Regions from separate parts of the Yersinia fenwicki genome, predicted to be linked through region 4. Evidence: predicted binding sites of a transcription regulator. Region 4 holds the regulator's gene; each other region holds the start of a gene.

Region 1 (3,684 bases), 1.1 Mb from region 4:
GATGCGCTATGTCCGGTTTGTCAGAAAAAAATGACGGAAGTAAGTGGCCACTTTCATTGTTCTAGTTGTCATGGCAACTATCAGCAGCAGGCTGAATGCCCTGATTGCGCTAAACCGCTACAGGTGTTGAAAGCGTGTGGAGCTGTTGATTATTTTTGCCAGAATGGGCATGGACTGATTTCAAAAAGCCGCATTCGTTTTAGTTATCTGCCGATGGCCTAATACCAATCGGCAGGTCTATTGGCTGTAGCAATAATAACGGCGCTTAGTTAGCGACTTTACGCTGGCGGGGCTTTTTTGCCACCTTGATTTGAGTTATTTCACTTTCCACCCAGCCATCTTGTAGTCGTGTGGTTAGCTTGTCGCCGGTATGCACTTGTTTCGTGGTTTTGAGTAAGCTGCCCTCTGGGGTCTGCGTTACGCTGTAGCCGCGGGCTAGGGTAGCCAATGGGCTGACCGCTTCCAATTGTGAGCAGGCGATGCCAAAACGCTGACGATAGCCATTCAACTGGCGCTCTAATGCCTGGCGCAAGCGATACTCCTGCTGTTGTACCCGCTGATTATAACGATGGATCTGCCCTTGCGGTTGAGCTTGAACCAGCCGTTGTTGCAGCCGCTCAGTGCGTCGGCCTAATAGGCGAATTTGGTTTTGCGCGCTATCTTCCAGGCGGCGTTGTAACTTTAACAGCAGTGTTTGCTGACGAGCCAATCGCAAATGCGGATGTTGCTGTTGCAGCCGATGCTCAAGGCGGGTGAATTGCTGGTTGCGCTGCGCCAGATAATAATCCATCGCCATTTCCATACGCTGCTGCTGCCCCTGAATTTGCCGGACCAACTCTATTTGGTTGCGGCTGACCAGCTCGGCGGCGGCTGACGGGGTTGGGGCGCGTAAATCGGCAACGAAGTCGGCGATAGTGACATCGGTTTCATGGCCGACTGCACTGACAATAGGAATTCGGCTGTTAAAAATAGCGCGGGCAACCCGCTCGTCATTAAAACTCCACAAGTCTTCCAACGAGCCGCCACCTCTCCCGACGATCAACACATCACATTCTCCCCGCAGATTCGCCAGTTGAATGGCTCGGACTATCTGCAATGGAGCATCAGCACCTTGCACTGCTGTGGGGTAAATAATAACTGGAAGCGAAGGATCGCGGCGTTGCAAAACGTGCAAAACATCGTGCAGAGCAGCGCCACTGGATGAGGTTATCACCCCCACCTGTTTGGCTGGGCTAGGTAGAAGTTGCTTGTGGCTTTGGTCGAAAAGCCCTTCAGCGGCCAGTTGCTGTTTAAGCTGCTCAAATTGCTGTTGTAGTAATCCGTCGCCAGCAGGTTGCATACTTTCGGCAATTAATTGGTAGTCACCACGCGGTTCATACAGGGTAATCGATGCTCTGACCAACACTTGTTGGCCATTTTGTGGGCGAAAAGTGGTACGACGATTGGTGTTACGAAACATCGCGCAACGCACCTGCGCCCGATCGTCTTTTAAGGTGAAATACCAGTGACCCGACGAAGGCTGAGAGAAATTGGAAATCTCGGCAGTGAGCCAAATTTGGCCCATTTCCATTTCCAGCAGTTGTCGCACCGTCTGATTAAGGCGGCTGACAGTAAAAATTGATGACGCGGAAGATTGTGACATGTGACCTGGTTCAAATTTTAAAACAAGCACTTAATTGATCGATATTACCTGCCTCAAACCGCTTGGCAAGAAAAATAGTGAGAAAGTGCTGGAGGCAACCGATTACGCTCTGTATAATGCCACGGCAATATTTTATCTTTTTACATTCACCTTGGTGAGATATTGCCCATGCTACGTATCGCGAAAGAAGCTCTAACATTTGACGACGTTCTCCTGGTTCCAGCCCACTCCACAGTCTTGCCTAATACGGCAGAACTTGGTACTCAACTGACTGCAACTATCCGCCTGAATATCCCTATGCTGTCCGCAGCAATGGATACCGTAACCGAAGCTCGTCTAGCCATTGCACTGGCACAAGAGGGCGGTTTAGGTTTTATCCACAAAAATATGTCCATTGAGCGTCAGGCTGAAGAAGTCAGCCGCGTGAAAAAACACGAAAGTGGCGTTGTAACTGAGCCACAGACTGTTACCCCTACCACTACTCTCCGCCAGGTTAAAGAACTGACCGCCCGTAACGGTTTCGCCGGTTATCCGGTAGTGACCGAAGATTACGAGCTGGTTGGGATCATTACCGGCCGTGATGTTCGCTTTGTAACTGATCTGGACCAACCCGTGACAGCGGTGATGACACCGAAAGAGCGTTTGGTGACGGTCAAAGAAGGCGAAGCCCGCGAAGTTGTGCTGCAAAAAATGCATGAAAAACGTGTCGAGAAAGCTTTAGTCGTTGACGATAGCTTCCATTTGCGCGGCATGATTACCGTGAAAGATTTCCAAAAAGCAGAGCGTAAGCCAAACGCTTGTAAAGACGAGCATGGCCGCCTGCGCGTTGGTGCTGCTGTCGGTGCCGGTGCGGGCAATGAAGAGCGTATCGATGCTCTGGTCGCTGCTGGTGTTGATGTTTTACTTATCGACTCATCTCATGGTCATTCCGAAGGCGTTTTACAGCGCATTCGTGAAACGCGCGCTAAATATCCTAATCTGCAAATTGTTGGCGGTAACGTCGCAACAGGTGCAGGGGCTAAAGCCTTGGCTGATGCCGGTGTCAGCGCAGTTAAAGTCGGTATCGGCCCTGGTTCAATCTGTACTACACGTATTGTGACTGGTGTCGGTGTTCCACAGATTACTGCGATTGCTGATGCGGTCGAAGCGCTGGAAGGTACTGGTATTCCGGTTATTGCCGATGGTGGTATTCGTTTCTCTGGCGATATTGCTAAAGCCATTGCGGCGGGTGCTTCATGTGTCATGGTCGGTTCTATGCTGGCAGGGACTGAAGAGTCTCCGGGCGAAATCGAACTGTATCAAGGTCGTTCATTCAAATCTTACCGCGGTATGGGTTCACTGGGTGCGATGTCCAAAGGCTCTTCAGATCGCTACTTCCAAACCGATAATGCGGCCGATAAATTGGTACCAGAAGGTATCGAAGGGCGTGTGGCATACAAAGGTCTGTTGAAAGAGATTGTGCATCAACAAATGGGTGGCCTGCGTTCCTGTATGGGGCTGACCGGCTGTGGCACTATCAATGAATTGCGTACTAAAGCTGAATTTGTCCGGATCAGCGGTGCAGGCATTCAAGAAAGCCATGTTCATGATGTGACGATTACCAAAGAGTCACCAAACTACCGCATGGGCTAATAACAAGTTAATTAGTCATCTGGTGCTAGCCATCAGATGACTATTTTTTATTTTAATATTTGGAATACGCCGCACATGACAAAAAATATCCATAAACATCGCATTATTATCCTCGATTTCGGCTCGCAATACACCCAACTGGTGGCGCGCCGTGTTCGTGAAATTGGTGTCTATTGTGAACTTTGGGCGTGGGACGTGACCGAAGACCAGATCCGCGAATTTAACCCAAGCGGCATCATTCTCTCCGGCGGCCCTGAAAGCACCACTGAACATGACAGCCCACGTGCGCCTGATTATGTGTTCACTGCTGGGGTTCCTGTGCTGGGTGTGTGCTATGGCATGCAAACCATGGCAATGCAGCTGGGCGGTAAAGTAGAAGGTTCAAACCAACGTGAATTCGGTTATGCGCA
Region 2 (3,684 bases), 2.0 Mb from region 4:
ACAGCGTGGACTACCAGGGTATCTAATCCTGTTTGCTCCCCACGCTTTCGCACCTGAGCGTCAGTCTTTGTCCAGGGGGCCGCCTTCGCCACCGGTATTCCTCCAGATCTCTACGCATTTCACCGCTACACCTGGAATTCTACCCCCCTCTACAAGACTCTAGCTTGCCAGTTTCAAATGCAGTTCCCACGTTAAGCGCGGGGATTTCACATCTGACTTAACAAACCGCCTGCGTGCGCTTTACGCCCAGTAATTCCGATTAACGCTTGCACCCTCCGTATTACCGCGGCTGCTGGCACGGAGTTAGCCGGTGCTTCTTCTGCGAGTAACGTCAATCACAAAGGTTATTAACCTTTATGCCTTCCTCCTCGCTGAAAGTGCTTTACAACCCGAAGGCCTTCTTCACACACGCGGCATGGCTGCATCAGGCTTGCGCCCATTGTGCAATATTCCCCACTGCTGCCTCCCGTAGGAGTCTGGACCGTGTCTCAGTTCCAGTGTGGCTGGTCATCCTCTCAGACCAGCTAGGGATCGTCGCCTAGGTGAGCCATTACCCCACCTACTAGCTAATCCCATCTGGGCACATCCGATGGCGTGAGGCCCGAAGGTCCCCCACTTTGGTCCGTAGACGTTATGCGGTATTAGCTACCGTTTCCAGTAGTTATCCCCCTCCATCAGGCAGTTTCCCAGACATTACTCACCCGTCCGCCGCTCGTCACCCAGAGAGCAAGCTCTCTTGTGTTACCGCTCGACTTGCATGTGTTAGGCCTGCCGCCAGCGTTCAATCTGAGCCATGATCAAACTCTTCAATTTAAGATTTGTTTGATTTGCTATGAGTTAACATAGCGATGCTCAAAGATTACTTTCTGCAAATATGCATTCGAACCGAAGTTCAAATGTGTACTGCTTTGGTCACTCTTCAAGACTTTGATATTTCTTCTGCCTGCCGAAACAGGCTTCGATATCGTCTTGCGAGTGCCCACACAGATTGTCTGATAAATTGTTAAAGAGCAGTGCGTTAGCAACACTTGGTTGGTAACGCGAGGTGCGCATATTACGCTTTCCTCATTCAGAGTCAACATTTAATTTTGTTGAATTTCTCTGTTCTCTTTGCCGGTCACTTAACTACTTGATTCGTTGTGTGCCGTCTCGATGGATGCGCATTATAGGGAGTTCTCAGCCGCCCGCAACCGCTAATTTCAATAAAAATGACTGTTTGCTGCATTCCACAGCAAAACCCCTCCTTATACCCTGTTGTGCACAAACTTATCCACAGATTGAAACTGTTCTCAAAATTGACGAGCATCACGCAATCGTTTTCGCTACAATTCCCCGCGTCGAAAAAGAGTGACCTCGCGTGCAAAATATCGATGAGATGAAGTGGTTTTTATAAAATGAGGCAATACAGCCCGCGATAAAGCGTATTTTGATGCTGTCGAGGGGGCCGTCTCACATAAAAGTTGCCACTGGCTGGCATTTCTCGCTATTGGGATGTTATCTGAATCTGTTTTTCTCTTTATATAGATAGAAGAGATTCACGTAACGCTCTATTGATTGATTGCGAAGAACAACTGCGACTCCAAAGCCAAGGGATAAAACCATGCAACAACGCCGCCCAATCCGCCGCGCTCTGCTCAGTGTATCTGACAAAGCCGGCATCATCGAATTCGCCACTGCACTTTCACAACGTGGTATCGAGTTACTTTCCACCGGCGGGACTGCCCGCCTGCTGGCTGATGCAGGTCTGCCTGTCACCGAAGTGTCTGACTACACCGGCTTCCCGGAAATGATGGACGGGCGCGTTAAGACTTTGCATCCCAAAGTACATGGCGGCATTTTAGGCCGTCGCGGCCAGGATGACGGAATCATGGCTCAACATGATATTCAGCCAATTGATATTGTAGCCGTAAATTTATATCCATTCGCCCAAACCGTGGCCCACCCGGATTGCTCATTGGAAGACGCCGTTGAGAATATCGATATCGGTGGCCCAACCATGGTGCGCTCTGCGGCCAAGAATCATAAAGATGTCGCCATTGTCGTTAAGAGTAGCGACTATCCAGCAATTATTGCCGAGCTGGACGAGAATGACGGTTCATTGACATACCCAACCCGTTTCAACCTGGCTATCAAAGCTTTCGAACACACCGCCGCTTACGACAGCATGATTGCCAACTACTTCGGCGCATTGGTACCACCTTATCATGGTGATACCGAACAGCCATCTGGCCGCTTCCCTCGCACCCTGAATTTTAACTATATAAAGAAACAAGATATGCGTTACGGTGAGAATAGCCACCAGCAAGCCGCCTTCTATATAGAAGAAGATGTGAAAGAAGCATCAGTAGCTACCGCACAGCAATTACAAGGCAAGGCCCTCTCTTATAACAATATTGCTGATACCGATGCCGCACTTGAATGTGTGAAAGAATTTAGCGAACCTGCTTGTGTGATAGTTAAACATGCCAACCCATGTGGCGTGGCGATTGCTGACTCTCTGCTGGCCGCCTATGACAAAGCCTATAAAACTGACCCAACGTCAGCTTTCGGCGGCATTATCGCGTTTAACCGTGAGTTGGATGCCGAAACCGCCAGCGCCATTATCAGCCGTCAATTTGTCGAAGTGATTATTGCCCCATCTGTCAGTACTGAAGCTTTGGCGCTGTTAGCCGCCAAACAGAATGTGCGTGTTCTGACTTGTGGTCAGTGGCAAGGGCGCTCTGCCGGCTTGGATTTCAAACGTGTTAATGGTGGTTTGTTAGTGCAAGACCGCGATTTAGGTATGGTGACTGAGGCGGATTTACGTGTGGTGTCTCAACGCCAGCCGACCGCACAAGAGCTGCGTGATGCGTTGTTCTGCTGGAATGTCGCCAAGTTCGTTAAATCTAATGCCATTGTTTATGCGCGCGACAATATGACTATCGGCATAGGCGCAGGCCAGATGAGCCGCGTTTACTCAGCCAAGATAGCCGGTATCAAAGCGGCAGATGAAGGTTTAGAAGTGGCAGGGTCTGCCATGGCTTCTGATGCTTTCTTCCCATTCCGCGACGGTATTGATGCCGCGGCAGCGGTCGGGATCACCTGTGTCATCCAACCAGGTGGTTCTATTCGTGACGATGAAGTCATTGCTGCGGCTGATGAGCATGGTATCGCCATGATCTTTACCGATATGCGCCATTTCCGCCATTAATTAACCCGCTTAACGGAGTCATCAGATGAATATTTTGATTATTGGCAATGGCGGACGGGAACATGCGCTGGGCTGGAAAGCAGCACAGTCACCTTTAGCCGATAAAATTTATGTTGCACCGGGTAATGCTGGTACGGCCCTGGAACCCACACTAGAAAATGTCGATATCGCCGCCACCGACATTGCTGGTTTACTGGCATTTGCGCAAAGCCACGATATTGGTCTAACTATCGTCGGCCCAGAAGCACCACTCGTCATCGGCGTGGTTGATGCCTTCCGCGCAGCGGGCCTGACTATCTTTGGCCCAACGCAAGCCGCAGCCCAATTGGAAGGTTCTAAAGCTTTCACCAAAGATTTCCTGGCGCGCCATAATATTCCAACCGCGTTTTACCAGAATTTCACCGAGGTGGAGCCCGCTTTAGCTTATGTGCGCAAAATTGGTGCACCAATCGTGATTAAAGCTGATGGACTGGCTGCCGGTAAAGGTGTGATTG
Region 3 (3,684 bases), 1.5 Mb from region 4:
TAAATCTCTGTTGAATGATAGATTCAGCAGTGAGTAAAGAATTTCTCTGAGGTGTTCGTCAGCGGGTCAGTCCCCTGAGCCGATATTTAATACCAACAGAATGTAGTGCCTCCGTAACTGGTGCGCATGCTCGGTCCGCCGAGAAGCCTTAAGGTTGCGACGCTGCGTTCACCTTGAACCATGGGTTCAAGGGTTACAGCCTGCGGCGGCATCTCGGAGATCCCTTTCTTATCGTGTAATACGTATTTACGGTTATCACGTTCGTTTTGATACAGGCAGTTTTCTTCTTTAAGTCAATAACATGCCTCTAAATCCGCAGTATGCCCTTCAGCGGCAAAAAATTCGCAGTGAAATCCGTGAGCGTCGGCGTCTTTTGACTCCTGAGCAACAACAACAATCTGCCAATCTGGCCGCGAAACAAATCGCTTCCCACGATAAAATTCAGCAAGCTACTACTATTGCACTATTTCTCTCTTTCGATGGTGAGTTAGATACGGCCCCTGTTATCGAATTACTGTGGCAGCAGAAAAAACAGATTTATCTGCCGGTACTTCATCCTTTCTGCTCCGGCCATTTGTTGTTTCTCCACTATCGTCCTGATAGCCAGCTCATTCGTAATCGCCTGAACATTCTGGAGCCTCAATTAGATGTGCGCGATGTCTTGCCATTGAAACGACTGGATGTAGTGATAACGCCGCTGGTGGCGTTTGATGAAGATGGACAACGTTTAGGTATGGGGGGCGGATTCTATGACCGTACGTTGCAAAACTGGCAGCAGAGTGGCCCCTATCCTATTGGTTTAGCTCATGATTGTCAGCAGGTAGAGCACTTACCGAGTGAACATTGGGATGTGCCGTTACCAGAGATTGTGACACCGACAAAGGTGTGGCGGTGGTGAGAAGGCCTACGCAACGGTATAAAAAATAACAAAAAACCCAGCATCAGCAGATACCGGGTTGTCAGTTACTATCCACGCTACCAATACAATAAATATTAGTACAATAGGCGCGAGCGGATAGTCCCCGGAATCGCTTTCATTGCCTGTAAGGCTTTTTCTGCGTTTTCCGCATCATCAGTCTCAACGTCGATAACGACATAACCAATATCAGCGCTGGTTTGCAAATACTGTGCGGCAATGTTGACGTTCTGCTCAGCAAAGATTTTGTTGATGCTAGTCAGGATGCCTGGGCGGTTCTCATGGATATGCAGCAGGCGGCGAGTGTTATCACCGTGAGCTGGCAGAGAAACTTCCGGGAAGTTAACCGCAGACAGCGTAGAGCCGTTGTCGGAATACTTCGCCAGTTTACCAGCGACTTCATCACCGATATTTTCCTGCGCTTCTTGGGTTGAACCACCAATATGCGGGGTCAATAGCACATTATCAAACTCGCATAATGGTGAATTGAACGGGTCTTTATTGGACGCTGGTTCTTCAGGGAAAACATCGATTGCCGCCCCCGCCAAATGATTGCTTGCCAGCGCATCACAAAGTGCTGGGATATCAACCACCGTTCCGCGTGAGGCATTGATCAACATCGCGCCCGGTTTCATCAGAGCCAACTGCTCAGAGCCAATCATATTTTTGGTGGAGTGGTTCTCTGGCACATGCAAGCTAATCACATCACTCATATTCAGCAAGTCAGACAGATGACGTACCTGCTGTGCATTCCCCAGCGACAGTTTATTTTCAATGTCATAGAAGAATACTTTCATGCCGACACTTTCAGCCAAAATACCTAACTGAGTCCCGATATGGCCATAGCCGATAATGCCCAGTTTTTTACCGCGGGCTTCATAGGAACCGACTGCTAGTTTGTTCCACTCGCCACGGTGCGCTTTGGCATTGGCGGATGGTATACCGCGAAACATCAGCAATAACTCGCCCAGTACCATTTCGGCTACCGAACGGGTATTGGAGAAAGGTGCATTGAATACCGGCACACCACGTTTAGTCGCCGCTTTTAAATCAACCTGATTGGTACCGATACAGAAACAACCTACTGCAACCAACTTTTCTGCGGCTGCAAAGACTTCTTCGGACAGATGCGTGCGCGATCGAATGCCGATGAAGTGGGCATCACGAATAGATTCTTTCAGTGATTCGGTGTCTAAGGCACCTTTATGATATTCAATATTGCTATAACCGGCTGCACGCAGATTATCAACCGTGCTCTGGTGCACCCCTTCCACTAACAGAAACTTAATTCTGTCTTTCTCCAGTGATACTTTTGCCATGTCCCCGACCCTATTTTCAGACTTCAGATGTGGCTGCCGATATCGAATGAATCCGGTCAGCACCCAGTCAACATAACAAATATTTCGCCGGCAGCAATACAAACGATTGCCTGGCTATCAGCATAACAAACAGTGAAAATGTTAATTTACGGAATAAAAAACCAGCAGAAAGTGAGTTAATGGCAGGTTAAGAAAATGAAATGAGAAAATGTGATATATATCACTAAATTTAACCATTTTAAGAAAAGATATTTAAAAGCAAAAATTATCAGGATGAAGCAACCAAACCTCATCCTGAATACAGATTAGCTGATCACTTGAGTTCTACGGTTTTAACACCATCAGCAGTGCCAATTAGTGCAACATCAGCACCTCGATTGGCAAATAACCCCACAGTGACAACACCGGCAATATTATTAATTTTATTTTCAAGCGCAATGGCATCCAAAATAGTCAGATTATGGACATCCAAAATAACATTGCCGTTATCAGTCAAAACATTCTGGCGATATTCAGGTAATCCGCCTAATTTCACCAGTTCGCGAGCGACATAAGAACGCGCCATCGGGATAACCTCGACCGGCAGCGGAAATTTACCCAGCACATCAACCTGCTTGGAAGCATCGGCAATACAGATAAATTTACGTGCAATGGCCGCAATGATTTTCTCGCGGGTCAGAGCCGCGCCGCCGCCTTTAATCATCTGCATTTGGCCGTTAATTTCATCAGCTCCATCGACATAAATGTCCAACTCGTCGACTTCGTTGCAATCAAACACCTGAATGCCATAACTTTTCAGTTTAGCGGTAGAGGCATCAGAGCTAGAGACAGCTCCCTCGATCTGGCCTTTGATGGAAGCGAGAGCATCGATAAAATGTGCCGCAGTTGAGCCAGTACCGACCCCAACGATAGTGCCAGGTTTGACATACTGTAATGCTGCCCAGCCCACTGCTTTTTTAAGTTCATCCTGAGTCATGGTAAGTTCACGCCTTGATGTGAAAGAAAACCTGACGTCATTATAGAGCATATAAGTGATAAAACGTCGCAATAAAGCCAACTCATGTGATGGTTAATTTTAGCTGGATCACAGTCATGTTGGTTTATTTGTGGCGAGCCCTATGGCATTCCAACGTAGATAAATGATCAAAATGTGGCATAGTGCGGTATTAACTTAATATTTGGAGAGATGACTCCGATGAAACGCCCAGACTACCGTACGCTACAAGCGCTGGACGCGGTGATCCGTGAACGCGGCTTTGAACGCGCTGCACAAAAACTTTGCATCACCCAATCGGCGGTATCTCAACGCATTAAGCAGTTGGAGAATCTGTTCGGTCAACCACTGTTGGTGCGCACTGTGCCCCCCCGGCCAACGGAGCAAGGGCAGAAATTACTCGCCTTGCTGCATCAAGTCGAATTGCTGGAAGAAGAGTGGCTCGGCAATGATAA
Region 4 (3,684 bases):
CGCACAAAAAACGCTACCAGCATGCTAAGCAGACCGCAATGAGCAAACTGATGAAGCAAGTGGGAAAACCTTATCGCTGGGGTGGCACCTCCCCTAATACTGGTTTTGATTGCAGCGGGCTTATTTACTACGCCTATAAAGATGTCATCAGAATAAAAATGCCACGCACAGCTAATGAAATGTATCATTTGCGTGATGCGGCACCGGTTAAGCGCGCTGAATTAGAAAGTGGTGATTTAGTTTTCTTCAATATTGCTAATCGCGGTGTTGCTGATCATGTCGGCGTTTATTTGGGCAACGGTAAATTTATTCAGTCACCACGCACCGGTGAAGAAATTCGTATCAGCATGCTAGATAACGACTACTGGCAAGATCATTATGTCGGTGCGCGTCGTGTTGTGACGCCGAAAACTATCCGCTAAGCCAAACCTCGCACCCGGTAGCCCTATCGGGTGCTTATAGAGCAGCCAAACTCCAAACAGCCAATATCCCATCAAATGGTGTGGTTATACCTGTCATTCCTGTTAAAAGTTGTTAAGATTAATACCCATAATAAAACTACAACAATTATGATTTTAACCGCTCCTCACCACATCTTAGTGAGCTAACGTTCGGATTTGAAGAGCAAACACCCTGAGCAACCCCGAAAGGAGAGAGCTATGTCTTTTGAATTACCGGCATTACCTTATGCACAAAATGCACTGGAACCCCACATTTCTGCTGAAACGCTTGAATACCATTACGGCAAGCACCACAACACCTATGTAGTAAATCTCAATAACCTGATCAAGGATACTGAGTTTGCAGGTAAATCCTTGGAAGAGATTGTCAAAACCTCCAGTGGCGGTATTTTTAACAATGCAGCTCAAGTCTGGAACCACACCTTTTACTGGCACTGTTTGTCACCTAATGGCGGTGGCGAACCCACCGGAAAAGTCGCCGATGCCATTAATCGATCTTTTGGATCTTTTGCTGAATTTAAAGAGCAATTTACTGATGCAGCGGTGAAAAACTTTGGTGCGGGCTGGACTTGGCTGGTCAAGAAAGCGGATGGCACGTTAGCTATTGTCAGCACATCAAATGCGGCAACACCGCTGACGACAACTGATAAGCCATTGTTAACCGTAGATGTGTGGGAGCACGCTTACTATATTGATTATCGTAATGCGCGACCAAAATATCTGGAGAATTTCTGGGCATTGGTGAATTGGTCTTTTGTTGAGAAAAACTTAGCCTGAAAAGACGAGAAGCAAAAGACGCCGTGTAATCACATTACCAGCAGAAATAATTAAGGGCGGGTTAACCGCCCTACTTATCACTTCACACCGGCACGCGGCTTAATTAATTCATGACCGCTACGAAGCTAAAGGCAATAATCATCGCCAGCGCACCAACAGTCGTAATCAGCGACATTTTCAAATTGGTATCCATAAGAACTCCTCAGTCGGTTAATTTTTATACTCGTTATACTTCAAGTCGCATGTGCGTCGGCTAGGTTCACTCACTCGAATTATTTAAAGTATAGTAAGGTAAAGGCACATAGTTAGTGCGTTAAATTATTTTCCCACAGTTAAGAAAAAAAATCTTGTCCTCATTACGCACTTTATAACATTGATTACCTCTTCCACTTTTCCTTCAGATCAGCCAAAATTCGCAGTTCATAACTGTATGCCGACTAATAACGTCTAATAAATACACTCAGACGACCATCTGACTTAGCTCTCCAGCCTACTATATTGTTTCTGTCTGAGCGGTGTTCGAGTCATGCAGGCAAACGATTAACATAATACTTACCTGCTGTAACAGGTGAGCTTAGGAGTCATTCTTTTTATGGCAACGATTAAAGATGTGGCCAAACACGCGGGTGTGTCTACTACCACCGTTTCGCACGTTATCAACAAAACTCGTTTCGTCGCCGAAAACACCAAGGCTGCCGTGTGGGCGGCTATTAAAGAACTGCATTATTCGCCGAGTGCTGTGGCGCGCAGTTTGAAAGTTAATCATACTAAATCAATTGGCTTATTGGCGACATCCAGTGAAGCCCCCTATTTCGCTGAAGTGATCGAAGCGGTTGAAAATAGCTGTTATAGCAAAGGTTACACGCTGATTTTGTGTAACTCTCATAATAATCTGGATAAACAAAAAGCCTATTTGGCGATGCTGGCACAAAAGCGTGTTGATGGCTTATTGGTGATGTGTTCTGAATATCCGGAACAGTTACTGGGAATGTTAGAGGATTATCGCAATATTCCGATGGTAGTGATGGATTGGGGAACCGCCCGTGGCGATTTTACCGACTCGATTATTGATAACGCATTCGAAGGCGGTTATTTAGCTGGCCGTTATCTTATTGAGCGTGGTCACCGCGATATCGGGGCTATCCCCGGCCAGTTATCGCGTAATACCGGTGGCGGTCGCCATCAGGGCTTCCTAAAAGCATTAGAGGAGGCCAATATCACCCTGCGAGAAGAATGGGTAGTTCAAGGTGATTTTGAGCCAGAATCCGGCTATAAAGCCATGCATCAAATTCTGACACAAAAGCATCGTCCGACTGCTGTGTTCTGTGGTGGCGATATTATGGCAATGGGTGCGATATGCGCCGCAGATGAATTAGGCTTGCGTGTGCCACAAGATATTTCAGTGATCGGGTATGACAATGTGCGTAATGCCCGCTATTTCTCACCGGCGTTGACCACCATTCATCAGCCGAAAGAGCGATTGGGTGAAACGGCTTTTGCTATGTTACTCGACAGAATTATCAGCAAACGTGAAGACCCTCAAACGATTGAGGTACATCCTAAGCTGGTCGAACGCCGCTCTGTTGCTGATGGTCCATTCCGCGATTATCGCCGCTAAATACTTAGTCTGCCGGTAGCGCACTGTTACCGGCTGCTAATTCTGCCAAATCTCATCATCTGTGCCCTTATCATCTCTTAACCACTCATCATTTAACGTGACACTGTCACCCAAATATTCCAGCATCCAGGCTAGAGCTGGGGAATGGTTATTCTGCTCCCACGTCAAGCAACATGGGCTAGCAGGTAATGGTTCCGCGAGTGTTAGTGCCACCAGTTTCCCTTGTGCAATCAGGGGCGACACCATATGAGCGGGTACCATTCCAATACATAACCCCTCACACAAACAGTCTATGCCCGGTGCCCAATCCGGCGCCACTAATCGCTGCTGGTTATCCAACGTCCATGCATCTCGTTTCGGCAAATTTCGTGCAGTATCCTCTAAACAAAGAGAGGGATAAGGCCGCAACTGATCGTCATTGAGTGGCCCGGTTAGCTGCGCTAAAGGATGATTAACACTCACGACACAATGCCAGGTCAGAAAACCCATGTCGCGAAAGACAAACCGCCCGCCAACAGGGATGGCACGAGTCGCACCAATGGCCATATCCGCTTGCCCATCCACTAGCGCATCCCAAACACCGTTAAAGACTTCATAGCGCACCCGCAATTCAATATCGGGAAAATGACGATAAAAATCCAACACTAAACGGCGGCTCCGCTGAGGTTTGACGATCTTATCGACCACGATATTTAATTGCCCACGCCAGCCATTCGCCACTTGTTGACATTGACGACGTGTGTCATTCATTTTTTTGATAACATCACGCGATTCTTTAATAAAAACTTTACCTGCTTCGGTCAATTCTACATCGCGATGGCGTCGCGC

What was found. The regulator PurR, encoded in region 4, represses purine synthesis genes. The targets are predictions, from matches to a motif close to CANGCAAACGTTTGCNTG.
Positions count from the first base shown of each region.
Region 1: the regulator PurR is predicted to act here: its motif matches at 1,734-1,751, upstream of guaB (IMP dehydrogenase).
Region 2: the regulator PurR is predicted to act here: its motif matches at 1,307-1,324, upstream of purH (bifunctional phosphoribosylaminoimidazolecarboxamide formyltransferase/IMP cyclohydrolase).
Region 3: the regulator PurR is predicted to act here: its motif matches at 2,331-2,348, upstream of serA (phosphoglycerate dehydrogenase).

Region 1 covers NZ_CP170755.1:1,211,911-1,215,594, forward strand. Annotated here, with positions in the region: gene ACF3VQ_RS05610 (zinc ribbon domain-containing protein) at 1-222, shown strand, start outside; gene xseA (exodeoxyribonuclease VII large subunit) at 266-1,642, opposite strand; gene guaB (IMP dehydrogenase) at 1,811-3,274, shown strand; gene guaA (glutamine-hydrolyzing GMP synthase) at 3,350-3,684, shown strand, end outside.
Region 2 covers NZ_CP170755.1:4,300,312-4,303,995, forward strand. Annotated here, with positions in the region: rRNA gene ACF3VQ_RS19470 (16S ribosomal RNA) at 1-813, opposite strand, end outside; gene purH (bifunctional phosphoribosylaminoimidazolecarboxamide formyltransferase/IMP cyclohydrolase) at 1,601-3,190, shown strand; gene purD (phosphoribosylamine--glycine ligase) at 3,216-3,684, shown strand, end outside.
Region 3 covers NZ_CP170755.1:861,608-865,291, reverse strand. Annotated here, with positions in the region: gene zapA (cell division protein ZapA) at 1-3, shown strand, start outside; RNA gene ssrS (6S RNA) at 41-224, shown strand; gene ACF3VQ_RS03945 (5-formyltetrahydrofolate cyclo-ligase) at 302-898, shown strand; gene serA (phosphoglycerate dehydrogenase) at 994-2,235, opposite strand; gene rpiA (ribose-5-phosphate isomerase RpiA) at 2,549-3,211, opposite strand; gene ACF3VQ_RS03930 (LysR family transcriptional regulator ArgP) at 3,431-3,684, shown strand, end outside.
Region 4 covers NZ_CP170755.1:2,332,222-2,335,905, forward strand. Annotated here, with positions in the region: gene ACF3VQ_RS10755 (C40 family peptidase) at 1-422, shown strand, start outside; gene sodB (superoxide dismutase [Fe]) at 660-1,238, shown strand; gene ACF3VQ_RS10765 (YnhF family membrane protein) at 1,342-1,431, opposite strand; gene purR (HTH-type transcriptional repressor PurR) at 1,831-2,856, shown strand; gene punR (DNA-binding transcriptional activator PunR) at 2,893-3,684, opposite strand, start outside.